One region of the Streptomyces sp. CA-250714 genome, then DNA from elsewhere that is predicted to be linked to it. Evidence: riboswitches for the same ligand, from Rfam matches in the RefSeq annotation. Region 1 holds a riboswitch; each other region holds the start of a gene.
What was found. Region 1 has a riboswitch for cyclic di-AMP ahead of ACQEU8_RS35215 (M23 family metallopeptidase). Riboswitches for the same ligand answer to the same signal wherever they lie in the genome.
Positions count from the first base shown of each region.

Region 2: linked by a shared signal. The riboswitch ahead of ACQEU8_RS01975 (transglycosylase SLT domain-containing protein) and the one ahead of ACQEU8_RS35215 (M23 family metallopeptidase) in region 1 are both predicted to bind cyclic di-AMP.
Region 3: linked by a shared signal. The riboswitch ahead of ACQEU8_RS09295 (M23 family metallopeptidase) and the one ahead of ACQEU8_RS35215 (M23 family metallopeptidase) in region 1 are both predicted to bind cyclic di-AMP.

Region 1 covers NZ_JBNJMI010000002.1:3,654,359-3,664,875, reverse strand. The annotation lists gene ACQEU8_RS35235 (sigma-70 family RNA polymerase sigma factor) at 1-591, opposite strand, end outside; gene ACQEU8_RS35230 (RNA polymerase sigma factor) at 639-1,277, opposite strand; gene ACQEU8_RS35225 (serine/threonine-protein kinase) at 1,296-3,215, shown strand; gene ACQEU8_RS35220 (DUF4232 domain-containing protein) at 3,616-4,464, shown strand; cyclic di-AMP (ydaO/yuaA leader) riboswitch at 4,639-4,812, shown strand; gene ACQEU8_RS35215 (M23 family metallopeptidase) at 5,128-6,171, shown strand; gene ACQEU8_RS35210 (aldo/keto reductase) at 6,274-7,221, shown strand; gene ACQEU8_RS35205 (PPOX class F420-dependent oxidoreductase) at 7,251-7,688, opposite strand; gene ACQEU8_RS35200 (ATP-binding domain-containing protein) at 7,856-8,959, opposite strand; gene drmB (DrmB family protein) at 8,956-10,517, opposite strand, start outside.
Region 2 covers NZ_JBNJMI010000001.1:408,166-418,682, reverse strand. The annotation lists gene ACQEU8_RS02005 (four-carbon acid sugar kinase family protein) at 1-1,089, shown strand, start outside; gene pdxA (4-hydroxythreonine-4-phosphate dehydrogenase PdxA) at 1,086-2,090, shown strand; gene ACQEU8_RS01995 (DeoR/GlpR family DNA-binding transcription regulator) at 2,226-3,035, shown strand; gene ACQEU8_RS01990 (NPP1 family protein) at 3,090-3,908, opposite strand; gene ACQEU8_RS01985 (alpha/beta hydrolase family protein) at 4,089-5,354, shown strand; gene ACQEU8_RS01980 (glycosyltransferase family 2 protein) at 5,544-7,511, opposite strand; gene ACQEU8_RS01975 (transglycosylase SLT domain-containing protein) at 7,768-8,544, opposite strand; cyclic di-AMP (ydaO/yuaA leader) riboswitch at 8,549-8,722, opposite strand; gene ACQEU8_RS01970 (alpha/beta fold hydrolase) at 9,122-10,517, opposite strand, start outside.
Region 3 covers NZ_JBNJMI010000001.1:2,104,770-2,115,286, reverse strand. The annotation lists gene ACQEU8_RS09305 (M16 family metallopeptidase) at 1-1,227, shown strand, start outside; gene ACQEU8_RS09300 (M16 family metallopeptidase) at 1,314-2,684, shown strand; cyclic di-AMP (ydaO/yuaA leader) riboswitch at 2,900-3,057, shown strand; gene ACQEU8_RS09295 (M23 family metallopeptidase) at 3,072-3,893, shown strand; gene ACQEU8_RS09290 (HPr family phosphocarrier protein) at 4,066-4,347, opposite strand; partial or broken gene ACQEU8_RS09285 (GNAT family N-acetyltransferase) at 4,449-7,195, shown strand; gene ACQEU8_RS09280 (DUF5998 family protein) at 7,267-7,866, shown strand; gene ACQEU8_RS09275 (alkaline phosphatase family protein) at 7,890-9,083, shown strand; gene ACQEU8_RS09270 (thymidine kinase) at 9,175-9,891, shown strand; gene ACQEU8_RS09265 (VOC family protein) at 9,857-10,517, opposite strand, start outside.

The DNA.
Region 1 (10,517 bases):
TGTGGTCCGTGCGGTCGGCCCGGCGGATGCGGTCCGCGCGGCAAGCGCGCTCCCGTGCACCGCCTGCTTGGCCCGTCGGTAGAGCTGGCGCGAATTCGCCTCCGAGACCTCCAGCACTTCGGCGATCTCACGGTGCGGATAGGCGAACGCCTCACGGAGGACGAACACCGCACGCTCGGGCGGAGTGAGCCGCTCCAGCAGGACCAGCAGCGCGAACGAGACGGAGTCGCGCTGCTCGGCGGTCTCCAGCGGACCCAGCGGCGGGGTTGCCCCGGCCGCCCCGCCGACTCCCGCGCCCGCCCGCCCGTCGGCGCCGCTTGTCGCCGTCAGTACGGGCTCGGGCAGCCACTGGCCCACGTACCGTTCGCGCCGTACGCGCGCCGAGGTCAGCTCGTTGAGGCTGAGATTGGTGACCACTTTCGCCAGCCACGGGCCTGGAGCCAGCATCGCGCTTCGGTCGGCGCGCTCCCAGCGCAGATACGCCTCCTGGACGATGTCCTCCGCCTCGGACGCCGAGCCCAGCATCCGGTAGGCGATCCCGAAGAGCCGCGCCCTGTGCGCCTCGAACTCCGCCACCGCCGTCTCCGCCATGGGATCAGTGCATCACGCGGACATCCGCCCCAGGCGACGGCTGTGGCTCACAGCTCCTGTGAGCTCAGCCACGGCCTGATCTGCCTGCGGGCGTGGTGCAGCCGGGACTTGACGGTGCCCAGCGGGATGCCGAGCCGGTCGACGATCTCGGCGTAGTCCATCTGGCACAGATCCCGGTAGACCAACGGCGCCACCAGGTGCGGGCTCTCCTGCTCCAGCCGCTCCAGCGCCTCCAGGAGGTCCACCCGGGAGCCGGCGATCACGCTCGTCGTACGCGGATCGGGGCGGGTCTCCGGCCCTCCCGTCTGGTTCGGGAGCACCGGCTGCTCGGCGGACCGGCGCTTCAGCTCGCGGTACTTCTGACGTGAACAGTTCGCAACGATCGTGTGCAGCCAGGTACTGAAGCGGCTACGGCCCTGGAAGCGCTCGATGTGCCGGGCCACTTGGAGCAGTACGTCCTGCGCGGCCTCCTCGGCGTCCTCGCGGAAGAGGAGGAACCGGCCACAGTGTCGTACTACGTCCGGTCGGATGGCGCGCAACAGTGCGTCGAGAGCCGCACTGTCGCCGCCCGCCGCCCGCGCGGCGAGTGCTTCGGTGTCGGAGGCCGACGGCGATTCGCCGGAGCCCGCCGACTCAGGCCGTCCGGATGGCTGGTTCACGGCGTGGGGGGAGGACGGTGGGCACATCCAGGCATCATAAGGGGCATGCCTTCACCTGATCTGATCGGCCGCTACCGGGTCGAACGTCGTCTCGGTTCCGGCGCGTTCGCAGTTGTGTGGCTCGCACACGACGACCGATTGGAAGCGCCTGTCGCAGTCAAGGTGATGGCCGACAACTGGGCACACCGGATGGACATCCGGGAGCGCTTCCTGGCCGAGGCGCGGCTGCTGCGCAGGGCGTCGTCGGGCGGTGTCGTGCAGGTCTTCGACGTGGGTGAACTGGACGACGAACGGCCGTACTTCGTCATGGAGCACGCGGACCGGGGCACGGTCGCCGACCGGATGACGGCCGGACCGCTGCCGGTGCCCGAGGCGCTGCGGCTCACCTCGGAGGCGGCGCACGGCGTGGAGGCACTGCACGAGTCCGGGGTGGTGCACCGCGATATCAAGCCGTCCAACGTGCTGTTGACCAGCGGCGGAGCGCAGGGCCGCGAGCGCGTGCTGGTCGCCGATCTGGGCCTGGCCAAGAACCTCGCGCAGGCCTCGGGACTCACGGTGGTCGCCGGGTCGGTCGGCTACATGGCCCCCGAACAGGCCGAACCCTTTGAGGGCATCGACGCGCGTGCGGACATCTACAGCTTGGGCGCGGTGCTCTACCACCTGGTGACCGGCGCGGTTCCGGGCACGCCGGAACGGGTGATGCCGCTGGACGAGCTTCGTCCGGGGCTGCCGCCCGAGATGGCGCGGGCCGTCGCACGTGCGATGGAGCCCGACCGCGAGCGCCGCTGGCCGACCGCCGCCGCGTTCGCGGACGAACTCGACCGGATCGCGACGGAACTCGACCGGAACCCGCCACCTGAGGGCGGACCGGACGAGTTCGCGGCGGAGCCGGGCCGGGGCGGCGACGGGCGCGGCAGCTTCGCGTCGTCGGCGTCGCAGGTGTCCTTTTTGGCCGTACGACCGGTTTCCCAGGTGCCCGGTCAGCCGTCGACGGTCGCGACGGATCCGCCGTCGCGGGGGGCGCGGAAGCCGGTGGGTGGGGGATCTGAGGGTGGGAGTTCCGCTTCTGAGCCGGCTGCGTCGGCTGGGTCAGCTGCGTCCGAGTCGTCCCTCGCCCAGGAATCCGCGCCCGAGAAGTCCCGTCTCGGGGCAGCTGGTTCGAAGTCATTCGCGTCCGAGTCGTCCGCCGCTGAGCCAGCTGCGTCCGAGAGCGCCGTCTCCGGGGCGTCCGACCCGCAGACGCCGGGCCCGCAGGCGTCCGTTGCCGGACCACGCGGTGCGCCCGGTGCGACCGCTCGGGCGACGCCTCGTCGCGGTCGGCGGCGTGCCGTCGCCATCGGGTCGGCCGCCGTCGTGCTGGCCGGCGCCGGTGTGGCCAGTTCGCTGCTGATGCCGAAAGACCCCGGGAAGGCGCCCTCATCGGTGCGGGTGCATGACGCGAGCGGGCAGATCAGCGTGCGGATTCCGGGAGTGTGGGCGGACGAGATGAAGGACTCCGGCTGGCGCCCCTCCTCGCTGGGGCTGTCGGCGAAGCGCGCCCCCGGGCTGCTCGTGACGGAGGACGTGGGCAGCTGGCACGACCTCACCTCGGGAACGAACGGGGTCTTCGTGGGGCTCGGTTCCTCGGCCGACGAGGCCGAAGGCGCCGACGGCGCCGACAAGGGCACCCCGAGCTCCCAGGGGGCCGCCGACTCCCAGTCGGCGCTGCCCGACAAGGTGGCCGAACTCGAGCACAAGGGCTGTCAGTACACAGGGAGCCGTAATTTCAAGGGCGGGGGCTGGCAGGGGCAGGTCCGTACCTGGTCGGCCTGCGGCGCTCCCCGGTTCTCGCTCGAAGAGATCGGCCTGTCCCCTCAGCAGAAGGGCAAGCCTCCGGTGTATGTGCAGATCCGCTGCAACGAGGACTGTTCGGCCAGGACGGACCGGGTGCTGAGCAGCTTGCGCGTCAACGAGTCGGCGTCGTAGCACCGGTCCACGGGCGCCGGGCGCCGGGGTCCGGCCCCGGGCGCCGACGTACGGACGTCCGGGTACGGCGCCGAGATACGGGCTCGGCTCGGCGTACAACCCCGGCGCGCAGGGCCCCTCGTCCGCCGTACGCCGCCGTGCTGCCCCCGCCCGGGCTGCCTCTCACCCACCCTTCCCGCCCCTCCCGTCCCCTCCGAACCCACCCGTCACGGCGCGGTCCCGCCCACCTCGCCGTACCGCGAAAAAACTCCCGACTGCCGTGAACCTTGCCGAAAAGTCGGCCATCGAAGGCTGTGTACGGCCCACAAGCCCGAGGGCAGGCTGGAGACGAGGACGAGCCAGCGCGTGCTGCCGCGGGAGGCCGGACGACCGCAGCCAGGACGACCAGGGGACGGCAACCATGACGAAGCGACAGGACCCGACGAACACCCCCCTCTCACAACCCCTGTACGACACCGAGGCGTTGGCGGCCCGCCGACCTGCCGCAGCCCCGTACCGCTCCCATCGCCGTGCGGCCCGTATCGCGGCCGCCTCGACGGCGGTGCTGGCGGCGGGCGCGCTGCTGATCGGCTGCAACAAGGATGCGGAGGGGCCGCAGAAGGTCGACGGCCAAGCCGCGCCCGCCGAGGGCGAGTCCGACGGCGGCTCCGACAAGGGCGGCAGCGGCAGTGGCGACAACGGAACCGGCGGGAGCAGCTCGCAGGACGGCAACTCGGGCGGCTCGGGCTCTTCGGGTTCGGGCGGCGGGGATTCCTCCGGGGGCTCCTCGGGCGACGAGAGCGGCTCGGGCGACGAGAGCAGCTCGGGCGGCAGCGGAGGGCCGGGCTCCGGCTCCCGGTGTCACACCTCCGATCTGAAGGCGTCGTTCGGCCCCAACCACCCGGGTGCCGGGCAGGAGAACTTCGCCCTGGTCCTGACCAACCGGTCGGGCAGCAGCTGCACCGTGCGCGGCTACCCCGGGCTCGCCTTCGTCAACAGCAGCGGCGAGCAGGTGTCCTTCGACCCGAACCGTACGGGTGGCGAGATCCGGACCGTCACGCTTGCGCCCGGCAAGAGCGCGTGGGCGCCGCTCTCGTACACCAACCCGGAGGTGACGAACGTCACCACGGTCACGCCGAGCGCCGTGCGGGTCACCCCGCCCGACGAGCGGACCTCTCTCCGTACGCCCTGGTCCGGCGGGCCGGTCACCAACACCGGCAAGGCCTCCGTCCCCAAGATCGGCCCGCTGGCCCCCGGTACCGGCGGCTGAGCTGAGGCACCGTCAGCCTTTGGCGGCACCACCCGCCTGCCTGCGGCCGCACCAATTACAGGGAACGGCTTGGAATCAAGGCCCCTGTTCTATTACCGTCCGATAACGCAGCACGGTCGTCACTGTCGTCACGGAAGACGGCACCGTGCGCCGTCGCCGAATCCCGCATACGGGGCACCAGCAGCGCCCAACTGGCTGGACCGCACCGTGGGAACCGGGGAACCACCCCTTCTCGTCAGCCGGACGAGGAGGATGGGGTGAATCGGACGCCCTTGCGAGAGGACGCCCGTAGGAGACCTTCCTGCTCCGAACCCGTCAGCTAACCCGGTAGGCGAGAAGGAAGGAAAGGAGAGCGCCCCCGTGGCGTCCAGATCCCAGGGCTTTGCCGGTCCCGCGCCCGAGACCGTCGGGTACGACCCGCATGTCGACCAGGCCGGCTCCTCCGCCCCCTACGGCTTCGCTCCCTCCAACGCCGTTCCCCACGGCTCCGAACCGGGTTCTTACGGCTCCGCGCCGACTCCTTACGGCTCCGAACCGGCTCCTTACGGCTCCGCGCCGGGACGGCTCACAGCCCCCATCCGGTCCGCCGCACCCCACGTCACCGCCGCCCCCCAAGCCTCCTCGGCGCCTCACATCCGTTCCGCATCGCACGTCACTTCCGAACTGCCCGTCGTCTCCGAACAGCCGCAAGGCGCCGAACCGTGGGACGAGTGGAACCCCACCGAGGAGTCGACCCGCCCGCTGCGCGGCAAGCACCGGATCGCCAAGCAGCGGGCCGGCGGTGTGGCGCGCGGCGGTGCCGTACTCGGCGTCGGCATGATCGCGGCGGTCGGCGCCGGCGGCATGGCGACCGCCCAGGACAAGGACCCCGGCGCGATATCCGTGCCGGACCTGGACACCGCGGCCGACACGGTCCGGAGCATCCCCGACCAGCTGCCCGATGCCGAGGACCTCCCCGGCATCGGCTCCCTCATCTCCGACGACGCGGACGACCCGGGTTCCCCGGACGGCGCTGACGGCTCCGGCGATACGGAGAACGCGGCCACAGGCGGGACCAACGCCGGCGAGGCACTGCGGGCCCGCATCCTCGCGCAGGCCGAACAGCACCGCTCGACGCAGGACACGGAAGCCCGCGAGGAGGCCGCCCGGCAGGCGGCGAACGCGGCGGCGGAGGAAGCCGCGAAGCGGGCCGCCGCCGAGGAGAAGCAGGCCAAGGCCGAACGCGCGCGCGAGGCCGCCGAGGCCAAGCGCAAGGCGGAGGCCGAGCAGAAGCGCAAGGCCGAGGCCGAACGCCGCGCCAAGCTCGCCCGCAGCTACACCGCCCCGCTGGCCTCCTTCCAGCTCACCGCCGGCTTCGGCCAGGCAGGCGGCATGTGGCAGAACGACCACACCGGCCAGGACTTCGCCGCCCCCAACGGCACCCCCGTCAAGGCCGTCCACAGCGGCACCATCAAGGAAGCGGGCTGGGCCGGTTCGTACGGCTATCGCGTCGTGCTGAAGCTGGAGGACGGCACCGAACTCTGGTTCTGCCACCTCTCGTCCATGACCAAATCGGCGGGCGACAAGGTCGGCACGGGCGATGTCATCGGCCGCGTCGGCTCGACCGGCAACTCCTCGGGACCGCACCTGCACGTCGAGGTCCGCCCCGACGGCGGCGACCCGGTGGACCCGCTGCCCTGGCTCCGCGCCAAGGGCGTCGACATCTGAGCCCTGAGGGCCGACGTCTGAGCCCTGAGGGCTGATGGGGGCGGTGTCCGGTGTGCGGTGACATGCCACCGCCCGCCCCCGCGTTACGGTCGCGGCATGCAGATGAATGCCGACAAGAAGATCGGTCAGCTGTCCGTCTCGCCGCTCGTGCTCGGCGGCAACGTCTTCGGCTGGACGGCCGACACCCCCACGTCCTTCGCCGTACTCGACGCCTACACCGACGCCGGCGGCAACGCCATCGACACGGCCGACGCGTATTCGGCCTGGGTGGAGGGCAACAAGGGCGGCGAGTCCGAGACCGTCATCGGCGAATGGCTCGCCGCACGCGGCTCGTCCGTACGGGACAACGTCGTCATCGCCACCAAGGTCGCCCGCCACCCCGACCACATGGGCCTCGCCCCGGCCACCATCAAGGCCGCCTGCGAGGACTCGCTGCGCCGCCTGCGGACGGACCGCATCGACCTGTACTACACGCACTTCGACGACGAGTCGGTCGAGGTCTCCGACATCATCGGCGCACTCGACGACCTCGTCAGGGAGGGCAAGGTCCGTGAGATCGCCGCGTCGAACATCTCGCCGTCCCGCCTCGCCGAGTCGCTCGCCTTCAGCGACCGGGAGGGCGCCGCCCGGTACGTGGCGCTCCAGCCGCACTACAACCTCGTCTCGCGCGACACGTACGAGGGCGAGCTGGCGGAGCTCGCCGGGCGCGAATCCCTCGCCGTACTGCCGTACTACGCGCTGGCGTCGGGCTTTCTGACCGGCAAGTACCGTCCGGGCGAGACCGCGCCCGAGGGGGCGCGCACCGATAAGGCGGCCCGGTACCTCGCCACCGAGCGCGGCCAGCGCGTCCTCGCCGCGCTCACCACCGTGGCCAACGCCCACCAGGTCTCCGAGGCCACTGTCGCCCTCGCCTGGCTCGCCGCCCAGCCGACCGTCACAGCGCCCATCGCCAGTGCCCGCACCGTCGAGCAACTCCCCGCGCTGCTGGCGCTCGCCGATCTCCGCCTCACCAACGACGAACTCCGCCTGCTGACCGACGCCTCGGCATAGCCCTGGCCGGGCGGCTCAGCGTCGCCGCGTCACTGCGGCTGTCCGTACACGTGCGTGACGCTGAGCCGCACCACCTGCCGCCGCTCCGCCACCATGGCGGCCCGGTACTCGTCCCAGTCCGGATGCTCACCCCGGATCGCCCGGTAGACCTCGACCAACTCCTCGACGGTCTCATCCCGCGGCTCCCGCGCAACAGGCGTCAACTCCGCCACCCCATCCACCACCGTCCACGCCCACCCATCCCCACTGGTCACGTGATAACTGGCCCGCGCATCCCGCCCCAAATTCCGCGCCTTCGCCCGATCCGCGGTGACAGAGATCCGCAGTAGCCGCTTGTCCGGGTCAAAGGTGTGATTGACATTCGAAAGCTGCGGCCTCCCATCCCGCCGCAGCGTGACGAGCACTCCGCGGTTGTACTCCGTCAAGAGCTTGAGCAAAGCGGACTCATCACCGCTGGTCCTGTTCATGGGGTCCTCCTGAAGCTGTCTGACTTCAAAGACACGGGCAAGCCCATACTCCATGACGCCGCTTGAGGACGCGGTCATCTGCGATCCACCCCGCCGCTTCCAGGAAACACGGCACAGGCGATCAACAACGCTCGTCGGCCGGGGCCGAGCATCGCGATGGCCGCACGTCAGCCGGCATGTCGGGCCAACAGGTTTTCCGGGATGTCGGACAGGATTGCGGGCTCCTGGGGGCCACGGTGGGCGAGGTGGAGCTCCTCGCGGGCACGGGTGCAGAGCACGAAGAGGCGAAGGCGCGCGGCCACGCCGGTCGGGTCCTCCGTGTACGCGTCCAGGTCGGGCACGAAAACGCTGTCGAATTCCAGCCCCTTCATGCTGTTCGTGCTGACGATGCGGATGGGGCGGGTGGAGAAGTCGATGGCGTTCCGATACCGATCGTTGTGTACATAGGCTTGGGTGTGCGCGGCCAGCCCGAGTTCCGTGAACCGGCTCTGGATCTCCCGTTGCAAATGCGTCGACCGGCAGATGATCCCGATACTTCGCTCCGGATGCGCAGAGAAATATTGAGAAATTCCAGTGACCAGATGATCCAAGGTTGGCACTTTGAGGACCGTCGGTGTACGCCCCGCGCGTTTCGGCGGTAGGGGTGCCTCATCGCCCGCGCCCTCATGGAACTCGGATGCCAGCATCGCGATTTCCCGGCTGTTCCGGTGATTCCCCCGCAGGACGAGAGGAGGAGCCTGTGCGGCGATTTCCCTGTGAATCTCTGAGACGGTGCTCTGGTCGTCACCGATCTCCTGCTTCTCGTCCGCGAAAACTGTGACCTCGACACCGAGTATGCGGCACCACCGGTAGAAATCGACAGGAAGCCTCTGGCCTTCGTCGATCACCAAGTGCGCTGCCGAAGTGACCCTTTGGTTGATGCAGGATTGCTGCATCTCGACCCACGCGTGGTACCACCCTTCATCATCGATCTTCGGCGGGTCGGAACCGAAGTGCTCGTTCCAGAAGTCCCGGATCCACCGGTAGGCGGTCGTGACCTGGACGGCTTCCGTGAGGTCGGGTGCCATTTGGGCGAGATACTGATGCAGCAGATTGGAGTGCGTGAGGAGCGCGACCTCGCGTCCGATTGTTGCCAGCGCCCAGGCGCGGTAGACGGCCGTCACGGTTTTCCCCGAACCGGGATCCCCGGTGATGACATGGCTTCCGCGGAATGGCAGATCGATGACGGAGTGCTGCTCGGTTCCGAGATCGAGCAGAGAGGGAGTCTTCATGAGAGATCGACGGCTTCCGCCGATTCCTCCAATGCCGCACGGACGACTCCGGCGAAGAAACCGGGGACGGCTCCGTCGCCGATCAACAGCGTCCTGTCCAAAAGAGAGTTGTCGATCTCGCAGCTCGTCTCGGGGAGAAGTGTGCACGCATGGCAGGCGGCACGGTTGAGGTTCGCCAGAGACCTGCCGGTCGAGTCGGCGCAGAGGGGATCCTGGGAACACCACTGTGCCGACTCGAGCAGCCGAATCAATGTCTCGACGAGGTTCGGCGGCTTCCCCTGTCGGACGAGTCCGCCCAGCGTCCCCTCGGCATCCCCGGCGGCCGTGTAGATGAACACCCCTGCCTGGGGCGGATGGCCACTTCCCGGAGCGTGGCTTCTCGCGTAGACGCGTTCGCGCAGCGAGGCCGCGTTGTAGCCGCTGTCATAGGAGAGTTGGCGAATGAAATGATGCGCCAGGGTGTGGAGCATGACAAAGCGGGGCAGGAGTTTCGGGCCGGTCTTCCCTCTCAGCCAATCGACCTTGAGCGATGCCTCGAGATTCTTCTCGATCCCCAGCGTTCTGTCGCGGACCGACGGAATGCTCTCCCACGTCCTGAGACGTTCCTCTTCGACTGCGATGAAGATCCCTTCGCCGTAGATCTCAATGGCCGGCAACCATTGGGCCGGCGCATGCGTGTTGACGGACACGACACGCCCGCCCTCGCCCTCCTCGCCATCACCGGAACTGGGCTCGTACCGCGAAAACCCTTCGAGTGCACGGACCTCGCGTACGCGATCGGCGACGACAACTGCCGAGATCCGCGCCGCCAACTCCCTTATGGAGGTGGGGTCCTCGTCAACGACCCCGAGGTCGGTCCGGCGTACGGAGAAGGTCTTCGAATCGGCGACGGATTCGGGCTCGGAAAAGGCTTCCCACTCGGCGATGCTGAGATCGTCGTCGGCGTCCGCCACGAAAGACACCGACGCGGTCTCGGCGGCATGGCGACGTTCCAGGGACTTCACCACGTCCTCCGAAACTTCGCAGGACGTGGCGATCAGCTTCCGGTATTGGTCCGCCAGGGGGTCGTTTTCCGCGCCTATGAGGATTGGCCAAAGCTTGTCGTTGATGACCTTCTGGGCCAATTCGTCGTCCTCGGAGAATCCCGAGGGCGATGGGATGTCGATCGCCGAGTGTGTGATCGGGAAGTAGACATTCGAGGCTCCGCGCTGCACCGCCTGCGGCGTCTCCTCGCAGGCTTCCGCCTCATCGGACTCCGATTCCCAGGGATGGGTTCCCGGGCACCGGAAACCTGACTTTCCGAGGATGTCCTTCTGGCTGAGTCCGGCCAGGCTGCGACCCGCTCCGCAGACGGCGCAGCGAACACGCAGGGCTTCCAGTCCGGACGATTCCGGGGTCGCGACGAATCGGAGTCGATTGACTTGGCACTGGCGCTGAGAATGGCCCTCGCTCCTGGAATGGGCCCACCGGCGCCAGTCGATGTCCGCCATATGTCCCGCCCTGCACACCTGGATGAAACGCATCGGAGCCAACTGCGGGTTGCCCGCGCACCGGCGGC
Region 2 (10,517 bases), on a different contig from region 1:
AACCCGGGAGCCGAGGCCGTCGCCTTCGCAGAGGGGGCCGAGGCCGTGGTGGTGGCCATGGCGCTGCCCGGCGCCGGACGGGTGGTGCGCGAAGGCGTGCTGTACGTCGACGGCGTACCGCTGCACGAGAGCGGCGCCTGGCGTGCCGAAGGGCGCACACCACCCCGGTCCGTCACCGAGGCATTCGCACCGCTGCCCACCGCCCAAGTACCGGTCGACGCCGTACGGCAGGGAGCCGGCGGCCTCGCCGTCCGGCTGGAAGCCGTGGCCGCGGACGGCCTGCACCCCCTGTGCGACGCCGAGACTGAAGCAGACCTGGCAGCGATCACCGAAGCCGCGTTGTCACTCGGACCGGGCTACCGGCTGCTGGGCAGCGGCGGACTGGCGGCAGCCCTCGGCAGGCACCTCGGAACCGGGGGGCCAGGACAGCAGGCCGGAGCAGGGCTCGGGCCTCTGACCGGGGCGGACGCCGGAGGTGCCGCCGGAGGTGCCGCCGGAGGTGCCGTCGGACAGCAGGAGCGCGCCCCGGCCACTCCTGGCCCGCTCCTTGTCGTCGCCGGGAGTGCGGAGCCCGTGGTGGGTACGCAGATCGCCCGGCTGGTGGCGGCCGGGGCACGGCATCTGCCGCTGGCGCTCCGGGCGCTGGCAGCCGGTGGGCCCGTACCGCTGCCGCCGCTCTCGTCCGGCGCCGTCACCGTCGTCTCCGTCGACGGGTCCCGCGGAGTCCGGCCCGACCAGGCGCGGTTGCTGGTGGCCGGGCTGGCGCGTACGGTCGCGGCGCTTCCCGGCCGGCCGGATCTGGTGCTGACCGGGGGAGAGACCGCCCGCCGGGTGCTCGATGCCGTGGGTGTCACGGCATTGCGGCCGGTCGGCGAGATCCACCACGGCGCCGTCCACTCCCGGACCGACGACGGGCGGTCGGTCGTCACCCGGCCCGGCAGCTTCGGCGGCCCCGACTCCCTCCACCGGATCGCCGCCGCGCTCCGCCCCCGGCTCCTGTCCCCGCCCGGGCCACCACCCTCACCGTCCCCGTCCGCACCGATGCCCAGCCCCTCGGCCGCACCGCCCCGTCAAGGAGTTACCCAGTGAACGCGCAGCAGCCCCTCCCTCTGATCGGCCTCACCATGGGTGACGGCGCCGGCGTCGGACCCGAGGTGATCGTGCCGGCGGCGCTGGACACCGGGACACTGCGCCGGTGCCGGCCCGTGGTGATCGGCGATGCCGTACGGCTGCGGGAGGCGGCCGGGATCCTCGGCGCCGACTGCGAGATCGTGGCCGTACGGACCCCGGCCGAGGCCGAGTTCACGCCGGGCCGGATCAACGTCGTCGACCTCGGGCTGCTGCCCGCGGGCCTGCCATGGGGCAGGCTCTCCGCCGAGGCGGGCCATGCCGCGTACGAGTACGTCAAGTGCGCCGCCGAACTCGCGGTCGCCGGCGAGATCGACGGTATCTGCACCGCGCCGCTCAACAAGGAGGCCCTGCACGCCGCCGGGCACCTCTACCCCGGGCACACCGAGCTGCTGGCCGAGCTCACCGGGGTGGAGGAGGTGTCGATGATGCTCTCCACCGAGAAGGTGAAGGTCATCCACGTCACCACCCATATCGGCCTGCTCGACGCGGTGCGCCGCATCGAACCGGGGCTGGTCGAGCGGACCGTACGCCGCGGTCACCAGGCACTGGTCCGGGCCGGCCGGGCGAACCCCGTCATCGGCGTCTGCGGTATCAACCCGCACGCCGGTGAGAACGGGCTGTTCGGCTACGGCGAGGAGGAGGAGAAGATCGTGCCCGCGCTGGAGAAGGTGCGCGAAGCCGGCATCGACGCGCGCGGCCCACTTCCCGCCGACACCGCCTTCTTCCTGGCCGCACGCGGCGACTACCACCTCATCGTGGCGATGTACCACGACCAGGGCCACGGACCGGTGAAGGTGCTCGGCATCGAGGCGGGGGTCAACCTCACCGTCGGTCTCCCGGTCATCCGCACCTCGGTGGACCACGGCACCGCGTTCGACATCGCCGGTACGGGCAAGGCCGAGGCCGGTAGCATGATCGAGGCCCTGCGGCAGGCCGCCGAGATGTCCACCGCTCGCTGAAACGGCCTACGACACAAGCTAGTTGACCCGGCGTCACGCCGACAACGACGGCTGTCACGCCGACAACGACGGCGTCACGCCGCCGACGACCCCCCCCAACCGCCGCCGCAACCGACGTACCGCGAAGGACACCCGATGCCGTCCAACGGATCCCAGGCCCGCCGCGAGGAGATCCTGCGACTCGCCACGACCACGGGGCTGGCCAGCGTCGAGGAGCTGTCGCAGCACTTCGGCGTGACCGCCTCCACCATCCGCCGTGACCTCGCCAGGCTCACCGCCGACGGCCGGCTCGCCCGTACGTACGGCGGGGCGATGGCGCTGACCGCCCACCCGGAGACCTCGCTCCGGCAGCGGACGGGCGAGGCCTACGGACAGAAGCGGGCCATCGCCAGGTGGGCGGCCGCGCAGGTGCAGCCGGGCGAGTCCGTGCTGCTGGACGCCGGGTCGACGGTGGGGGCGCTGGCGCACGAACTGCGCACGGTCAAGGACCTCACCGTGGCCACGACCGGGCTGACGGCGCTGCACGAGCTGGCGGATGTCGAGACCGTCCATGTGGAGTGCCTGGGCGGAACGTTGCGGCCGGTCAGCCAGGCGTTCGTGGGCCCGCTGACCGAAGCGGCACTGGAACGGATGACGTTCGACCGGGTCTTCCTGTCCGCGGACGGAGTCACGGCGGACAACGGGATCTGCGAGGCCGAGCTGCGGCAGACCCGGCTGAAGGAGCTGATGGCGCGCCGGGCCACGCACATCTACGTACTCGCCCACGCGGCGAAACTGGGCCGGGCTCCGTTCCACGCGTGGGCCGCTCTGCCGTCCGGCTGGACGCTCGTCACGGACGGGGCGGCAAGCCCCGCGGAGGTGGAGAAGTTCACCGCGCGTGGCGTACGCGTGGTGCGCGCTGAGCCGGTCGAAGAGCTGGGCCCGGAGTCGGCCGCGGCCCGCTGATGCCTCGTACGCGCAGCAGCGGGCCACGGTTCCGGTCCCGGTCCGGCCGCTGCCTCAGGCGTTGGGGTCGAAGGGTATGCCGTCCGGTTTCGCCTCCGACAGATGGCTGTTGAAGGCGCCGTCCTTGATGCCCAGCGTGGCGCTGCCGAAGTCGGCTCCGGCCAGCTTGTCGCGCAGGCCCTCGGGGTAGCCGTCCCAGCCGACGAGGGAGGGGTACTGCCAGGCGCCCCGGTGGTTCTCGGGCGGCTCGTCACCGCCGTCGTTCTTCGCCGCGCGGAAGCAGTGGGTGCTCACCCCGTCCTTGTGGTACACGACCTTGGGGTGAGTGCCCTCGAAGGGCAGCGCGTCCTTGCTGTGCACGGTGAATCCGCCGTGGTTGGACGTCGAGACGTACTCGACCTGGTCGTTGTGCACCCAGACCACGACGTGCTCCCAGTCGTGCCGGTGCCCCGCGCTGCCGCCGCCCAGCGCGGCCTGGTCCTTCTCGAAGTAGGAGGCGTAGACGACGGCGCACCAGTCGTTGTTGCACTTGGTGCGGGAGTACCCGTTCGTGTTCTCCAGGTCGGACTCGTCGTGGCAGTTGCCGTTGACGTCACCGCCGATCTTCAGACCCGGAGCGATGGTGCCGTCCGGGCCGATGGCGGGTGTCGCGTAGCAGCCGTCCGTGTCGTAGTCGTAGGCGGGCTGGAACTTCTTCTCCAGCTCGGACGCGTTTCCGGGCAGCGCCTGTGGCGGGTCGGCCAGCGCCGTACCCGGCAGCCCGACGACCAGAGCAAAGGCCCCGACCACGACGGCCGGGGCCTTCTTGCCCCATCCTCCGGCCCGGCGGGGCCGACCGGCAGGGGCGTCTTGCGGGGTTTTCGCCTCTCTCATGTGCGCACTCCATGGTGGGGGGTGAGTTGCTCGACTCACGCTGCCGCGAGTTGGCGCACCTGCCAAGAGGGCCGAACACGTTGCCAGTTACCGCTGTCCGCGTGCCCCTGCCGAAAGTCAGGGGTGCTGCTGTCTTTCGTGGGTGCTGGGCGCCGGGCGCCACTTCCTACGCTTCCGAGCATGATCCGTACACATCGGGCGGCGGCCGCTCTGCTGGCCGTCGCCGCGCTCACCACGACAGCCTCGGCCTGCGCTTCCGCGGAGGGGGCGGCTGCGGAGAACCGTCCCGCTGCCTCCAAGGCGGCGGCCGCGAAAAGCAGTACACGACTGGCCGTTCCGAAGCCGACGGGGGACTGGGCCGTCGGGAGGGACACCCTGCATCTGACGGACAAGGAACGCCGCGATCCCTGGGTGCCGTCGGCGGGCGCCCGCCGGCTGATGGCGTCGGTCTTCTACCCCGCCCGGCGCGACGGCGGCCACGGCGCACGCGCGCCGTACATCTCCAGCAAGGAGGCCGAACTGCTGCTCAAAGGCATCAAGTTGGACAAGCGGTTCGAGCCGGGGCTGCTCAGCTCCGTCCGTACGAACGCCCGCACCGGCGCCCGCCCTGCCCCGGGCAGGCATCCGCTTATCGTGCTCTCACCGGGCTTCACCCTGCACCGCGCCACCCTGACGACGCTCGCGGAGGAGCTGGCTTCGCACGGCTACGTCGTCGCGCTGCTGGACCACGCCTACGAGTCCTTCGGTACGACCTTCACCGGTGAGGGCCGCACACCTGGGGCGGGCGGCGGAGCCGCGCGCACCCTGACCTGTGTCGCGTGCGAGACGATCGAGGGCGCGCCGAACGACGAGGCGGAGAGGAAGCTGCTGGCCAGGGCGGCGCGGAACCGGGCGGCCGACATCTCCTTCGTCGTCGACGAGTTGACCACCCCGGCGAAGGACGGACGGCAGCGGTCCCACCGCTACGCGGAGCTCATCGACCCCCGTCGTATCGGTGCCGCGGGCCACTCGCTCGGCGGCAACGCGGCGGCGGTGGCCGCGGGCACCGACCGCCGCATCCGGGCCGCCGTCAACGCGGACGGCACCTTCTTCGCGCCCGTACCGCAGGCGGGCACCCGGCGTCCGATACTGATGCTCGGCACCAGGGAAGGGCACAACCCGCGGGCGGACGACGCGACATGGCCGCGCACCTGGCAGCGCCTGCACGGCTGGAAGCGGTGGCTCACGGTGGCCGACTCCGGACACTTCACCTTCATCGACCTGCCGATCCTGGGCGGGCAGGCCGGTTACACCGACCCCTCGGCGCCGCTGTCCGGCAAGCGCTCGGGGGAGATCACCACCCGCTATACGACGGCGTTCTTCGACCGCCACCTACGCGGTCTTCCCCGGCCACTGCTGGACGGTCCCTCGAAGGAGAACCCGGAGGTGGCCTTCCACACGCCGTGACGGCGGCGCACGGCGCGGCTGCCGCCGGTGCGCCGCCTGTGCCAGGGGTGTGTCCGGCGGATCTTGCTTGGCCCTCTGCGTTGTTCCGGGAAGGGGGTGCCCCTGTCCGACGCTTGCGGGCTGCGGCTACGTCGTGGCTTGTGGGGGCACCTCCCGGCCGGAGGCTGGGGGAGCAGTTCCCCGCGCCCCTTACGGGGCGCTGTACTGCCGGGTGAGCCTGCGGTGCAGGCCGCGGGTGAGGCGTACCCGGTCCACGCGGAGGGTGAGCTGGGGGTCGTCCAGCGGCTTGGCGTACATCTGGACAGCTCCGCGGCGCCAGCGTGCCGCACCCTGCGGCAGGGCGGGCGGACACACGGGGAGGGTGTGGCGCCAATTGGCCGCGGCGATCTGCAGCGTGGCCGTCCACCGCCCGGGCGGCAGGGTGTCGAGGGGCAGTTCTGCCGAGAACCGGCCGTCGTCCTGGAGGAGTACGGGGAAGTCGGCGTCGGCAAAGCTGTCTGCGTCGGCGGACGCCAGCCGGACGAAGGCGATTCCCGGCGGCCGGCCGAGGACGTTCGTCCGGCCGCCGATGCGCAGGGCCGAGCCGTGCCACTCGGCAACGTCCGTTTCCAGGGACAGTTCCTTGCTGAGGCGAGCGGCGGGAAGGTGCTCGAGCCGCAGGGTGAGGTTACCGAAGGGGGTGGCGTAGATCCGGGCTGTCCGTATTCCTCCGGCGCCGTCGTCGGTCAGGCAGGTGAAAGGGCACACCCCGGCTTCCGGGTCGCGTTGATTGCCCAGCCGTATCGTCTTGGCGAGTCCGTTCACGGTGAGGCGCAGATGCAGGTCCCAGAATCCGTCCGGCAGCGCTGCTTCGCTTCCCTTGCCGTCGAGGAGATCCAGCTCCGCCTCGAAAGCATCTCCGTCGAGGCGGACTTCGGCGTGCTGCGTCCGGGCGTCCTTTCCACGGTGCTGGAGGAACACATCGACTGTCTTTCCGGTGTGCTCCGTCTGCTGCAATGCCGCACGACCGCTCAGCCGCAACCGGGTCCCGGTGAAAGAGAAAGCGGATACGTGGTGGATGAGGTCGAGATGCTCCGTCACATCGAACAATGCGGTGGGGCTCTTGGAACGGGCTTCGCGCTCCGCCGGATAGTGCGCGAGCGCCCGCCCCTGAGAGATATGGATACGGAACGGCATGTGGCTGTTTCCCGGCCGCGCGTGGGCCAGCAGTTCTTCCAGGGCGCCGTGCCGGGCGAGATGGCAGCGCAGCCGCTGGATGGGACGCAGCCGGGGCCAGAAGGAGTCGCAGTCGTGTTCCGCGACAAGTCTGTGCATACGGGCGAACTCGCGGTGCCGGACCGCTTCTTCTGTTTCTCTGCTCAGGAAAAGAAAGGCGCCTTGCAGCTCCACCGCGAAGTGCCGCAACAGGAGTGCATCGCGTCCCGGCCCGGGCTCCAGCTCGGTCCGTAGCAGCTCACACACCCGGTCGAGGGAGTCGAGAACCGGCTCGGTCCTGTTCGTCTGGGTCAGATGCTGGCCGTCGGGGCGCCGCACAAGGTAGTAGCAGTCGTAGTCGGCGACCACGGAGATGCGGCGTGCGCGCAGGTAGGCGAGCGCGGTGAAGGGCTGGTCCTCGCCGACCCGCAACCCGGTGTCGAAGCGCAGCTGGAGCCCGTCGAGCAACTCCTTGCGGAAGAGCTTCTGGACGGAGAGCGCCCAGTAGACACGCGAGGCGAACAGATCGGCTTCGGGCTGGTTCGCGCGGAACATGGAGCGCGGCACCCGGCGTCCCACCGAGGCGATCTTGCCGAGTACGACATCGGACCTGTTCTCCTCCGCCATGGTGGTGAGCCGCTGCAGCGCTTCGGGGGCGAGGTAGTCGTCCGCGTCGAGGAAGAACACGTACCGCCCACTGGCCAGGTCCAGGGCCCGATTGCGCGGGGCGGAGGGACCGCCGGAGTTCTCCTGATGGATCACCCGCAGCAGCCCGGGATGCCGCGCGGCCATGAGATCCAGTTCGTCCGCGGTGCCATCGGTGGAGCCGTCGTTCACGACGATCATCTCGATGCGACCGGGGTCGAGAGACTGCTGCGCGACAGAGGCGACGCAGCGCTTCAGATAGGGGAGCGCATTGTAAGCAGGAGTTATGACGCTTACGAGATTTTTCGAGTCATCCATGGACAGAAGGTGCCCATTCGGGCGTACCTCTGCCATGGGGACGCGGCGTTCGGGTGAATCCGACCCCGAGACCGACAATTTCGGCACGGAGTGTGGGACGCCGCCAACTCAACGTGACGTGGGCGTGCTGTCCAGACGGTACGACGCGGAGCGGCCGACCGAGGGCGCCGCTGCCGCGGCGCCGGGCGTGCACAACGCGGCGGCTGCCCCGTCACCGGATGGTGAGGGGCAGCCGCCGCGTTGCGGGGTCGTCGGCTCAGTACGGGCCGTTGACGTTGTCGATCGAACCGTAGCGGTTGGCTGCGTAGTTGCAGGCCGCGACGATGTTGGCGACCGGGTCGCGCTGGTCGTAGGCGGTGCCCTCGACGTGGAAGGAGTCGAAGGTCGGCTTGATCACCTGGAGCAGACCGATGGACGGGGTGCCGTTCTGGGCGTTGATGTCCCAGTTGTTGATGGCGTTGGGGTTGCCACCGGACTCCCGGATGATGTTGCGGTGGATGCCCTGGTAGGTGCCCGGGATGCCGTGCTGCTTCATGATGGTCAGCGCTTCCTTGATCCAGCCGTCCAGGTTGGTCGACTGGGTCTTGTGCACGGTGCTGCCGGTCCGCTCGGCCGAGCTGCGGTCGGCCCGCTTGGGCGCGCTGCTCCGCTCGGCGGGGGCCGAGGAGGCGTCCAGGGTCAGCTTCTGGCCGGGACGGATCAGGTCCGGGTCGCTGCCGACGGTCTGCTTGTTGGCCTTGTAAAGGGTGGACCAGCCGCCCTTGATGTCGTGGTCCACGGCGATGTGGTGCAGCGTGTCGCCGGGGACAACGGTGTAGGAGTCGGCCTTCTGCTCGGTCTTCGCCTGCGCGGCGGCACCGGCCTGGGTGGACTGGGCCTGCTTCTGCTGGGCCTTCGCCGGCGCGGAGGCGTGCGCGCTGCCCGCGGTCAGCAGGGGAGCGGCGATCGCAGCGCCACCCGCGACCAGGGCGAGCGAGAGCTGGGAAATACGGCGGGTACTGCGCGATTTACGGGCATGACGGCCACGTGGCATGGGGGTGTCCTCTCCTGGCGCCTGCGAGGTGAGCTGTCGGATTCGGGCTGGAGTGGCCCGGCCATTCCAATGCGCGAGGCGCATTGGGCATGACTTCACCCCTAGCCGGGCCGCTGGATGCGGCACGGCACGTACTTGGGTCCCCCGCTCCTGCCGAGCGGTCTGGTGCGAATTTCCCTCGCCGGGCGGCAGGATTCGGCGCCCCGGCAGTGGGAGCTCCAGCCGGTTACGGAGGCCGGAGCGAGGACACAGAAACACAAGGCATTGTTCCGAGCAAGGAGCTCGAATCGAATGCGGAGTATCCCCGGTAAATGATCTCGGAATTCTTCAACGCTATGCTGTGGATCATTTTCTGAGCGTGAAAGGCCGAACCGAGGGGTATTTCGAAAAGCGCGCAGCAAAAGGTTTCTTGACGTGCAGTCAGAAGATCTTGCCCATGTCCCGGGTGTGCTGGTGTGTTTCCTGACACAGCGAATACGAAGGAAGGGTAAGTCCTTTATTTCCGGATATTGCTGCCTGAAGAGGGGTTAATGCGTGCGGTTCTCGGGCCGTTCCGCCGCGCCTCGTGGGCTCATGGTCAGGGCACCTCCGGCAGGCCGGGCCCTGCGCAGCGCACGTCGGCGCGGGGCACTCGTCCTCCGACGAGGTAGGCCGCCGCGGTGCCGTCGACGCAGGCGTTGCCCCGGCTGGCGAAGACGCCGTGCGAGTAGTCGTTGTCGAGGGTGACCAGCCGGGAGCCGGGCAGCAGCCGTCGTAGCCCACGTGCACCCTCGATCGGCGTTACGGGGTCGTGTGCGGAGGCGACCAGCAGGAGCGGCGGCGCGTCGGCGCTGCCGAGCGGAGTGCGGTGCGCCGGCCTGTGGTGCCAGTAGGCGCAGGTGGACGCCTCCATGCCGGTCAGCACGGGCTGAGGGTCGAGGTGGCGGGTGCGGCGGATGTCCGCCAGGATGTCCCGCGGGCCGGGCGCCGGACCGTCGGCGCACTTGACGACCCTGTTCGCGGCCTCGTAGTTCCGGGACGACGGACTGTCGAACGGGGAGTCCGGCACGAGCGCGCCGAGAGTGCCCTCCCGCAGATAGCCGCGCAGTCCGTCGGCGAGCCCGGCCCAGCGTTCGGTGCGGCCCAGTGCGCGGTAGACGGCGCGATCGAACTCCGCCGGGCCGAAGCCGTCCACCGGCTCCCCGGCGAGTCCCCGCCGTACGTGCAGATAGGCGCGGCGCACCGCTCCGGCGCTGTCGCCCAGGCCGAAGCGGTCCTGGTGGGCGGCCGTCCAGGAGAAGAAAGTGTCGCGCTGGCGCAGTAGCGCCCGGCTCTGGACGACGTCGAAGTCGTACCAGTCCCACGGGCCGACCACGCTGTCCAGCACCATGCGCCCGACACGGTGGGGGAAGCGTGCGGCGTAGGCGGCGCCGAGGTAGCTGCCGTAGGAGACGCCGAGAAAGTTCGTCTTCCGTTCGCCGAGCGCGGCGCGGATCGCGTCCATGTCGTGCGCTGTCTGCTCGGTGGACATATGGGGCAGCGCGCCGCCCGCACCCGCGGCGCAGTCGTCGGCCAACGCTCGCAGCGAGGTGAGATAGCCGCGTTCCGTCGCGGCGTCGGTCGGTACGGGATCTGCGCCGGGCTTGGTGAAGAGTCCGCCCATCGGACCGCAGTCGACGGGTGTGCTGGCGCCGACGCCGCGGGAGTCGAAGCCGATGACGTCGTACGCGCGGCGCACGCTCTCGGGGAGCTTGGCCCGCTTGGTGGTGGCGTAGGAGAGGCCGGAGCCTCCCGGTCCGCCGGGATTCACCAGCAGTGCGCCGCGCCGCTCGCCCGGGGCGCCGGACGCGCGTATTCGCGAGACCGCGACCTCGATGCGCTTCCCGCGTGGACGGTCCCAGTCGAGCGGCACGCTCAGCCGTGCGCACTCGACGCGGTCCGGCGCCGACGGCCGCGGTACGGAGTCCGGGCAGGTGCCGAAGTGGAGTGCCGGG
Region 3 (10,517 bases), on a different contig from region 1:
GCTGTCTGCCTCTGGTACGACGTCGGTTCCCGTCACGAGGCGAAGGGCCGCACCGGCCTGGCCCACCTCTTCGAGCACCTGATGTTCCAGGGCTCGGCCCAGGTCAAGGGCAACGGGCACTTCGAGCTGGTGCAGGGCGCCGGCGGCTCGCTGAACGGCACCACCAGCTTCGAGCGCACCAACTACTTCGAGACCATGCCGGCCCACGAGCTGGAGCTCGCCCTGTGGCTGGAAGCAGACCGGATGGGCTCGCTGCTGGCCGCGCTGGACGAGGAGTCCATGGAGAACCAGCGTGACGTGGTCAAGAACGAGCGTCGCCAGCGCTACGACAACGTGCCCTACGGCACCGCCTTCGAGCGGATGACCGCCATGGTCTTCCCCGAGGGCCACCCTTACCACCACACCCCGATCGGCTCCATGGAAGACCTGGACGCGGCCTCCCTCCAGGACGCGCAGGAGTTCTTCCGTACGTACTACGCGCCCAACAACGCCGTGCTGTCCGTCGTCGGCGACATCGACCCGGAGCAGACACTCGCCTGGATCGAGAAGTACTTCGGCTCCATCCCGGGGCACGACGGCAAGCGCCCCCCGCGGGACGGCGTGCTGCCCGAGCTCATGGGTGAGGAGAAGCGCGAGGTCGTCGAGGAGGACGTGCCCTCCCGCGCGCTGATGAACGGCTACCGCCTGCCGCACGACGGCACCCGCGAGGCGGACGCAGCTGACCTGGCGCTGACCGCGCTCGGCGGCGGCGAGTCCTCCCGCCTCTACACCCGGCTGGTGCGGCACGACCGCACCGCGGTGGCAGCCGGTTTCGGCCTGCTCCGGCTGGCCGGCGCCCCCTCGCTGGGCTGGCTGGACATCAAGGCGTCCAGCGGCGCGGAGATCGCCGACATCCAGGCGGCGGTCGACGAGGAGCTGCGCCGCTTCGCGGAGGAGGGGCCCGGCGAGGAGGAGATGGAGCGGGCCCAGGCGCAGTTGGAGCGCGAGTGGCTGGACCGGCTGGCCACGGTCGGCGGCCGTGCCGACGAACTGTGCCGGTACGCGGTCCTCTTCGGCGACCCGCAGCTGGCGCTCACAGCGGTGCGGCGGGTGCTGGAGGTGACCCGCGAGGAGGTGCGGGAGGTGGCGGCCCAGCGGCTGCGCGCCGACAACCGCGCCGTGCTCGTGTACGAACCGCTGGCGGACGAGGACGAGCCGGCGAACGAGGACGAGGAGACCGGGCAGTGAGCGAGACACCGGCGAGCACGAGCCAGAGCCCCGCGGCAGTGGCGGGCACCAGCCCCGCGGGCATCGCGGAGACAGCAGGGAAGAGCATGGAGTTCCACCCCCAGCCGCCCAGCGGCACCCCCAAGCCGTGGGCCTTCCCCACCCCCGAGCGCGGCACGCTGCCCAACGGGCTGACGGTGCTGCGCTGCCACCGCCCGGGGCAGGAGGTCGTCGCCGTCGAGGTGACCCTGATGGCGCCGCTGGACGCGGAGCCCGAGGGGCTGGACGGGGTCGCCACCATCATGGCCCGCGCGCTGAGCGAGGGCACGGACAAGCACACGGCCGAGGAGTTCGCCGCCGAGCTGGAGCGGTGCGGCGCCACGCTCGACTCGAACGCCGACCACCCCGGTGTGCGGGTCTCGCTGGAGGTGCCGGTGTCCCGGCTGCCCAAGGCGCTGGGCCTGCTCGCCGACGCGCTGCGCGCACCGGCGTTCCCCGACAGCGAGGTCGAACGGCTCGTCGCCAACCGGCTCGACGAGATCCCGCACGAGCTGGCCAACCCGGCCCGCCGCGCCGCCAAGGAACTCTCCCGCGAACTCTTCCCCGCCGCGTCGCGGATGTCGCGGCCCCGGCAGGGCACCGAGGAGACGGTGCGGGGCATCGACGCGGCTGCCGTACGCGCCTTCTACGAGGCCCATGTGCACCCGGCGACGGCCACCGTCGTCGTGGTCGGCGATCTGGAGGGCGTCGATCTGGACGCGGCGCTCGCCGAGACCCTCGGCAGCTGGACGGGAGCCGCGGCCGCGCCCCGCCCGATGTCACCGATCACCGCGGACGACTCGGGCCGGGTCGTCATCGTGGACCGGCCCGGAGCGGTGCAGACGCAGCTGCTGATCGGCCGCGTCGGCCCCGACCGGCACGACCGGGTGTGGCCCGCGCAGCTGTTGGGCGTCTACTGCCTGGGCGGCACCCTCACCTCCCGGCTGGACCGGGTGCTGCGCGAGGAGAAGGGCTACACCTACGGCGTACGCGCGTTCGGGCAGGTGCTGCGCTCCGCCGAGGACGGCACCGGAGCCGCGCTGCTGGCCATCAGCGGCTCGGTGGCCACCGATGTGACGGGGCCCGCGCTGGACGATCTGTGGCAGGTGCTGCGGAAGCTGGCCGCCGAGGGCCTGACCGACGAGGAACGGGACGTGGCGGTACGGAACCTGGTGGGTGTCGCGCCGCTGCGCTACGAGACGGCAGCGGCCGTCGCGGGGACGCTGGCCGACCAGGTCGAGCAGTATCTGCCGGACGACTACCAGGCCAGGCTCTACGCCCAACTCGCCGAGACGGGCACGGTGGAGGCCACGGCGGCGGCGGTCAGCTCGCTGCCCGCCGACCGGCTGGTGACGGTGCTGGTCGGCGACGCCTCGCAGATCGCCGATCCGGTAAGGGAGTTGGGGATCGGCGACGTCAAGGTGGTCTCCGGTTCGTAGAGCCCGCGGGCGGGGCGCGAACGGCAGTAGGAAGTGGGGCCCGGGAGGAGGAATCACTCCTTCCGGGCCCCTCTCAATGTCCGTTTCTGTCGCGATTGCTGATGAGTTGGAGTGTGGCGTACGTGACAAACCCAGGGATTCGTTTGCCGCTCGGAGTTGGGCCCGATTAGCGTCGTTGCCGCTGTCCGTCAGAAGTGACCGCACCCGCGGCCGACGGACAGCGATCGCCGAATCCCCGAGGCGCACCTGCCGAGGGGGACCGGGGACCCAGGTCCCATTGGGGTGAATCGGACGGCCTCGCAAGAGGCGGCCCGTAGGAGACCTTCCTGCTCCGAACCCGTCAGCTAACCCGGTAGGCGAGAAGGAAGGAAAGGAGTACGCCTCCGTATGGCGTTCACCCGTGCCACTGGCAAGCACAGGCGTCCGAGCAAGGCCCGCAGGGCCGCAGGGGGAGCGGCAGGCATAGCCGGCCTCGCCACCGTGGGCGTCGTCGGGTCCATCGCCTCCCCCGCCTTCGCCGCGAGCGGCGGCCAGAACAACGCCCCCGTCAAGCACAACGCCAAGGTGAGCGAGGCCGTCGCCGGCCCGATCTCCGAGACGCTGGACCAGCAGGCATACGAGCAGGCCCTCCAGGCCGAGCAGACCCATGCCGAGACCGAGGCCAAGGAGGAGGCCGCCAAGGCGAAGGCGGAGGCCAAGCGGAAGGCCGACGAGGCCAAGCGCAAGGCGGCCGCCGAGAAGGCCGAGAAGGAGCGCGCGGCGAAGGAGAGGGCCGCCCGCGAAGCCAAGCGGGCGAAGCTCAACGCCTATGTGGCGCCCGTCGAGGGCTCCTACGTCTCCACCGGTTACCAGCAGGGCGGCGGCATGTGGTCGTCCGGCAGCCACACCGGCGTCGACTTCCACGCGGGCATGAACACCCCGGTCCAGTCCGTGGCCGCCGGCGAGGTCGTGGAGGCCGGCAACGGCGGTGCCTACGGCAACAACATCGTCATCAAGCACAAGGACGGCACGTACACGCAGTACGGCCACCTCAACTCGATCGGTGTCTCGGTCGGCCAGCAGGTGAAGCCGGGCCAGCAGATCGGCCTCTCCGGCTCCACCGGCAACTCCTCGGGCCCCCACCTGCACTTCGAGGCGCGTAGCTCCGCCGAGTACGGCTCGGACATCGACCCGGTCGCCTACCTCCGCGACCACGGCGTGAAGCTCTGACCGGACGTCGCGGCTGAGCCCGTCGCGGAGACCGCCCCCGGCCTGGGGAGCACGAGGGGGGCGCTGCACCGCCAGGTGCAGCGCCCCCCTCGTAATTGTCCGCCGCGACGGCGAGCAACCACCGACCACAGGGTCCGGCGGTATCCGCGACGGCCTAAGCCCTCACGTTCGGTCAGACCGTTTCGGGCAGCTCCTCCAGGCCCTCGGAGACGAGCTTGGCCAGCCGGTCGAGGGCCTGCTCGGCGCCGTCCGCCTCGGAGGCGAGGACGATCTCCTCGCCTCCCTCGGCCCCGAGGCCGAGCACACCGAGCATGGAGGCCGCGTTGACGGGATTGCCCTCGCCCTTGCGGACGGTGACCGGGACCCCGGCTGCCGAGGCGGCACGGACGAAGATGGAGGCGGGGCGGGCGTGCAGCCCCTCGGCCCAGCCGACGGTGACGCGGCGCTCAACCATGGTGTTGCCCTTCGGGTCGTCGAGATTGTTCTTGTCCGTGACAATACGACGCACCTCCGAGCCCCTCAGCACGCGCCCTCCCTCCGCCGTACGCTGGCCCCATGCCGAGCCCCGAGGAGCGCGCCTATCCGGCCCACTGGGAAGCGGACATCGTGCTGCGCGACGGCGGTACGGCCCGGGTCCGGCCGATCACCCCCGACGACGCGGAGCGGCTGGTCAGCTTCTACGAGCAGGTGTCCGACGAGTCGAAGTACTACCGCTTCTTCGCGCCCTACCCCCGGCTGTCCGACCGCGATGTGCGCCGCTTCACGCACCACGACTACGTCGACCGTGTCGGCCTGGCGGCGACCATCGGTGGCGAGTTCATCGCGACCGTCCGCTACGACCGCATCGACCACCTCGGCCGCCCCGCCAGTGAGCCCGCCGACGAGGCCGAGGTCGCCTTCCTGGTCCGCGACGACCAGCAGGGCAGGGGAGTGGCCTCCGCGCTCCTCGAACACATCGGTGCCGTGGCCAGGGAGCGCGGCATCCGCCGCTTCGCCGCCGAGGTGCTTCCCGCCAACACCAAGATGATCAAGGTGTTCACGGATGCCGGATACTCCCAGAAGCGCAGCTTCGAGGACGGCTCCGTGCACCTCACCCTCGACCTGGAGCCCACCGAGCGCTCGCTGGCCGTCATGCGGGCCCGGGAACAGCGTGCCGAGGCCCGCTCCGTCGCCCGCCTGCTGGCCCCCGGCTCCGTCGCCGTCGTCGGCGCCAGCCGCAGCCCCGGCGGCGCCGGGCGTGCCGTACTGGGCAGCCTGCGCACCGCGGGTTTCCCGGGGCCGCTCTACGCCGTCAACCACGCGCTGGACCCCGCTGCGTCGCCGACCCTGGCCGGGGTGCCCGGGTACCGGTCGGTGCGGGAGATCCCGGAGCGCGTCGATCTGGCCGTGCTCGCCGTCCCCGCCGACCAGCTGCACGCCGTCGTCGGCGACTGCGGTGAGGGGGCCGTGCGGGGCCTGGTCGTCCTCTCCGAGGGGGTCGGCCGGGACGAGCAGCGCGAACTGGTCCGCCTCGCCCGGTCCTACGGCATGCGGCTGATCGGTCCCGGAGCCCTCGGCCTGATCAACACCGGCGAGGACGTACGGCTCAACACCACCCCCTCGCTGCGGATGCCCGCGCGCGGCAGAATCGGCGTCTTCACTCAGTCCGGCGCCATCGGCATCGCCCTGCTCGACGGGCTCGACCGGCGCGGCATCGGCCCCTCCTCCTTCGTCTCCGCGGGCAATCGCGCCGACGTCTCAGGGAACGACCTGCTCCAGCACTGGGACGAGGACGCGGCGACCGACGTCGTGCTGATGTACCTGGAGTCCATCGGCAACCCGCGCAAATTCACCCGGCTCGCCCGGCGTACCGCGGCCCGCAAGCCGGTGGTCGTCGTCAAGGGCGCCCGGCAGCGCGGCAGCGCACCCCCACCGGGCCACGCCGCGCCGGCGGCCCGCACCCCCGACGCCACCGTCTACGCGCTGCTGCGCCAGGCGGGCGTACTGATGGTGGACACCTTCACCGAGCTGCTGGACACCGGCGTACTCCTGTCCGAACAGCCGCCACCCGCGGGCCCGCACGTCGGCATCCTCGGCAACACCGACGCGATGAGCCTGTTGACCTACGACGCCTGCCTCACCGACGGACTGCGCCCCCGCCCCGTCGTGGCACTGCCCAGCTCGGCCGGGCCCGGCGACTTCGGCAGGGCGCTGCGGGAGGCGCTCACCGACGCGGCCACCGACGCCGTGCTGGTCACCGTCATCCCCTCCGTCCCAGCGGAGCTGCCGGGCGGCACCGGCACGGCCGGGGCCGAGACCCCGCCCGACGGCCATGTCGAGGCCCTCGCCGACGCACTGCGGGAAGCGGTCGAGGCCGTCGCCGCCGCCGAGGGCGGTCCGCGCAAGCCCGTGGCGGTCGTCCACCTGGCGATGGAGGGCTTGCAGAAGGCGCTCGCCAGGCGCGGGCTGCCGTCCTACCCGACGCCCGAGCGGGCCGCCCGGGCCCTGGCCGAGGCGGTGCGCTACGCCCGGTGGCGCGCGGAAGCCGGAGAGCCGGGCAAGGTGCCCGACCTCGACGTCGACGAGTCCGCCGCAGCCGAGCTGCTGGCCCACGCGACCCCTGCCACCCCGAGCGCGGCCGGGCCCTCACCGATGAGGAGGCGGCCCGGCTGCTGCACAGCTACGGGATCGCCGTCCAGCCCACGCTGCCCGCCCCCGACGCCGACTCGGCGGTCGAGGCGGCCCGCACCCTCGGCTTCCCCGTCGCGCTCAAGACCACGGCGCCCCATCTGCGGCACCGCGCCGACCTGGGCGGGGTGCGGCTGGACATCGCGGGCGAGGCGGGGCTGCGCCGCGCCTACGGGGAGCTGACCGAAGCGCTCGGTGCCCCTGAGGAGCTGCGCCCTGTCGTGCAGGCGATGGCTCCGCGCGGCGTGGGCACGGTCGTGCGGGGCACGCTCGACCCGGCCATCGGCGCCGTCCTGTCCTTCGGTCTCGCGGGCCCGCCCTCCGAACTGCTGGGTGATACGGCACACCGGCTGGTGCCCGTCACCGACAAGGAGGCCGCCGGGCTGGTCAGGGCGATCCGCTCGGCGCCGCTGCTGTTCGGCTGGCGCGGGGCCGAGCCCTCGGACACCGCGGCGCTGGAAGAGGTGCTGCTGCGGGTCTCGCTGCTGATGGACGATCACCCGCAGGTGGTCGCCGTCGAGCTCGACCCGGTGGTGGTGGCACCCCGGGGTGTGACAGTGCTGAGCGCCGCCGTCCGGGTCGCGGACCCCGGATACCGCCCCGACCTGGGCGCCCGTAGGCTCCCGGCGTACTGACGGAGCACCGGGGGCGTACCAGGGGGAGCGGGCCGGGGCTGTGCCGCCGTACGGCCCTTAGGATGGCTGTCATGGCGAAGACCGGTACGACGACGCAGGGTCTGCGTGAGGCGATCGAGCGCAGCGGCTACTACCCGGCCCTCGTAGCCGAGGCTGTCGAGGCAGCGGTGGGTGGGGAGCCGGTGGCTTCGTACCTCGTGCATCAAGAGACGACGTTCGACTCCAACGAGGTCCGTCGCCACGTCACGGTCCTGGTGCTCACCCGCACCCGCTTCCTCGTCAGCCACACCGACGAGCAGGCGGCGGACGGCACCTCGCCCTCCCCGTACGCCACCACGTCCACCGAGTCGGTGAAGCTGGAGCGGATTTCCTCGGTCGTGCTCTCCCGGGTGGTGGCCAACCCGGAGTCCTACACTCCCGGCACCCTGCCCCGCGAGGTCGTCCTCACCATCGGCTGGGGCGCCGTCTCCCGCCTCGACATCGAGCCCGCCACCTGCGGAGACCCCAACTGCGAGGCGGACCACGGCTATACGGGCTCCGCCACCGCAGACGATCTCTCGCTGCGGGTCAGCGAGGCCGGTGACGGCCCGGACACCGTCCGTCAGACCCTCGCCTTCGCGCAGGCGCTGTCCGAGGCCACCGCCGGCACCCGGGTCGGACCCTCGCAGTGACCGCTGAGAACATCCCGCACCCGCTGCAGACCGCCCCGCACGACGGGGCTGTGCTGGACGCACCGCTCGACCCGCGCACCGCACCCGTTCCGCGCTACGGCTCCGGCTCCCTGGCCGATCTGCTGCCCTCCCTCGCCGCCGGACTCGGCGTCCCCGGCATGCGGACCGGGCTGGTCCTCCCGCCCGCCGACCGCGTCTGCGTCTTCCTGGTGGACGGCATGGGCTGGGAAGCGCTCAAGGCCCACCCCGACGAGGCGCCGTTCCTCACGTCGCTGCTACCGAGCTCCACCGCCGGCACGGGCGAGCCGATCACCTCCGGCTTCCCCTCCACCACGGCCACCTCGCTGGCTTCCGTCGGCACCGGCCGCGTCCCGGGCGAGCACGGACTGCCCGGCTACACCGCGCTGGACCCGGCCACCGGCCGGCTGATGAACCAGCTGCGCTGGCAGCCCTGGACCGAGCCGCACGTGTGGCAGCCGTACCCCACCGTCTTCCAGCAGGCCGAGGCCGCCGGAGTGGCCACCTGCCAGGTGACGGCACCGCACTTCGAACACACCCCGCTCACCAAGATCGCTCTGTCCGGCGGCACCTTCCTCGGCCGGCTCTCCGCCGAGGACCGTATGGACCTCGCGGCCGAACGCCTCGCCGCCGCGGGCCGCGCCCTCGTGTACACGTACTACGCGGAGCTGGACGGCAACGGCCACCGCTACGGCATGGACTCGGACGCCTGGCGCGGCCAGCTGATGTACGTCGACCGGCTCGCACAGCGCCTGGCCGAGCAGCTGCCGCCGCGCTCCGCGCTCTACATCACCGCGGACCACGGCATGGTCGACATCCCCGAAAACCCCGAGGCCCGGATCGACTTCGACGAGGACTGGGAGCTGAGCGCCGGCGTCGCCCAGCTGGGCGGCGAGGGCCGGATGCGGCACGTCTACGCGGTTCCCGGCGCGACGGGCGACGTGCACGCCGTCTGGCGCGAGGTGCTGGCCGAGCAGGCGTGGGTGGCGACCCGCGAAGAGGCCGTCGATCTGGGCTGGTTCGGCCCGGGCGTGGAGCCGCGGGTACGCGGCAGGCTCGGTGACGTGATCGCCGCGATGCGCGACGACATCGCCGTCGTGGCCACCCGGCGCGAGCCCAAGGAGTCCGAACTGATCGGGATGCACGGTTCGGCGACCGCGGCCGAACAGCTCGTTCCGCTGCTGGAGGTCCGCACCTGACGCTCCGCGTCCACGTCCCGTACGCGCGCCCCGGCGTTCCGTACGCGCTCCCCAACCCGAGGAACCGCACCGAGAAAGGCCCGAACCTCCCATGCCAGAGCTGGTGTTCTTCTCCGGAACGATGGACTGCGGAAAGAGCACGCTGGCGCTCCAGATCGAGCACAACCGCTCGGCGCGCGGTCTCCAGGGGATGATCTTCACCCGGGACGACCGCGCGGGTGCCGGCAAGCTCTCCTCCCGGCTCGGCCTGGTCGCCGAGGCCGTCGAAGTGGCCGAGGACCTCAACTTCCAGCAGCACCTGGTACGCCATCTGACCGCCGGGGGCCGCACCGACTACGTGATCGTGGACGAGGCGCAGTTCCTGGCGCCCGAGCAGGTCGAGCAGCTCGCCCGCGTCGTGGACGACCTGGGCATCGACGTCTACGCGTTCGGCATCGCCACCGACTTCCGTACCCGCCTCTTCCCCGGTTCCCAGCGGCTGATGGAGCTGGCCGACCGGCTGGAGACCCTCCAGGTCGAGGCGCTGTGCTGGTGCGGTGCCCGTGCCACCCACAACGCGCGCACCGTCGGCGGCCGGATGGTGGTCGAAGGCGCGCAGGTGGTCGTGGGGGACGTCGGCGAACCCAGCGGCCAGGTCGGCTACGAAGTGCTGTGCAGGCGCCACCACCGCAGGCGGCTCACAGCGGCCTCGGCGGGCGCCGGCGCGCTCTCGCCCGATGTTCTCCCGGTGGACGAACCCACCACGGCGCCGAAGGTGCCGCCGCGGCGCGGACTCAGCGATCCGCTGCGACGGGCCGAATCACACTGAAGTGCGCACTTTCCGGGTCCGCGAGCGTCACCAGCCGCCCGTACGGTGAGTCGTCGGGGCCGCGCACCACCAGGCCCCCCAGCTCCTCGGCGCGGCGCGCCATCCCGTCCGGGTCCTCCACCGCGAAGTACGTACGCCAGTGCGGCCCCCGGTCGCGCGGCAGCGCGTCTCCGACGCCGTGGATTCCGGCCACCGGTTCGCCGTCGACGCAGAGTGTCAGATAGTCGAAGCCGGGCGCCTCGATGCTCTCCGCGTCGTAACCGAACACCGCCTGGTAGAACTTGACCACCGTGCTCGCCTCCCGGGTGACGAGCTCGAACCAGACCGGAGCCCCCAACATCCCCCGCGGCGCCGTCCCCAGGGCCGGAAGGTGCATGTCCTGCCACAGTCCGAACGGTGCACCGTGCGGATCGGCGACGATGGCCATCCGCCCGGCCGACTCCGCGTCCAGCGGACCCACCGCGACCGTGCCGCCGTACGAACGGACGGCGGACGCCGTCTCGTCGGCGTCGTCGGTCGCCAGATACGGCAGCCACGCGGTCGGCAACTGCCTGCCGCTCGCCTTCTTCCCCAGCCCCGCCACCTCGTGTCCACCCGCGACCGCGCGCACATACGGGCCCAGCTGC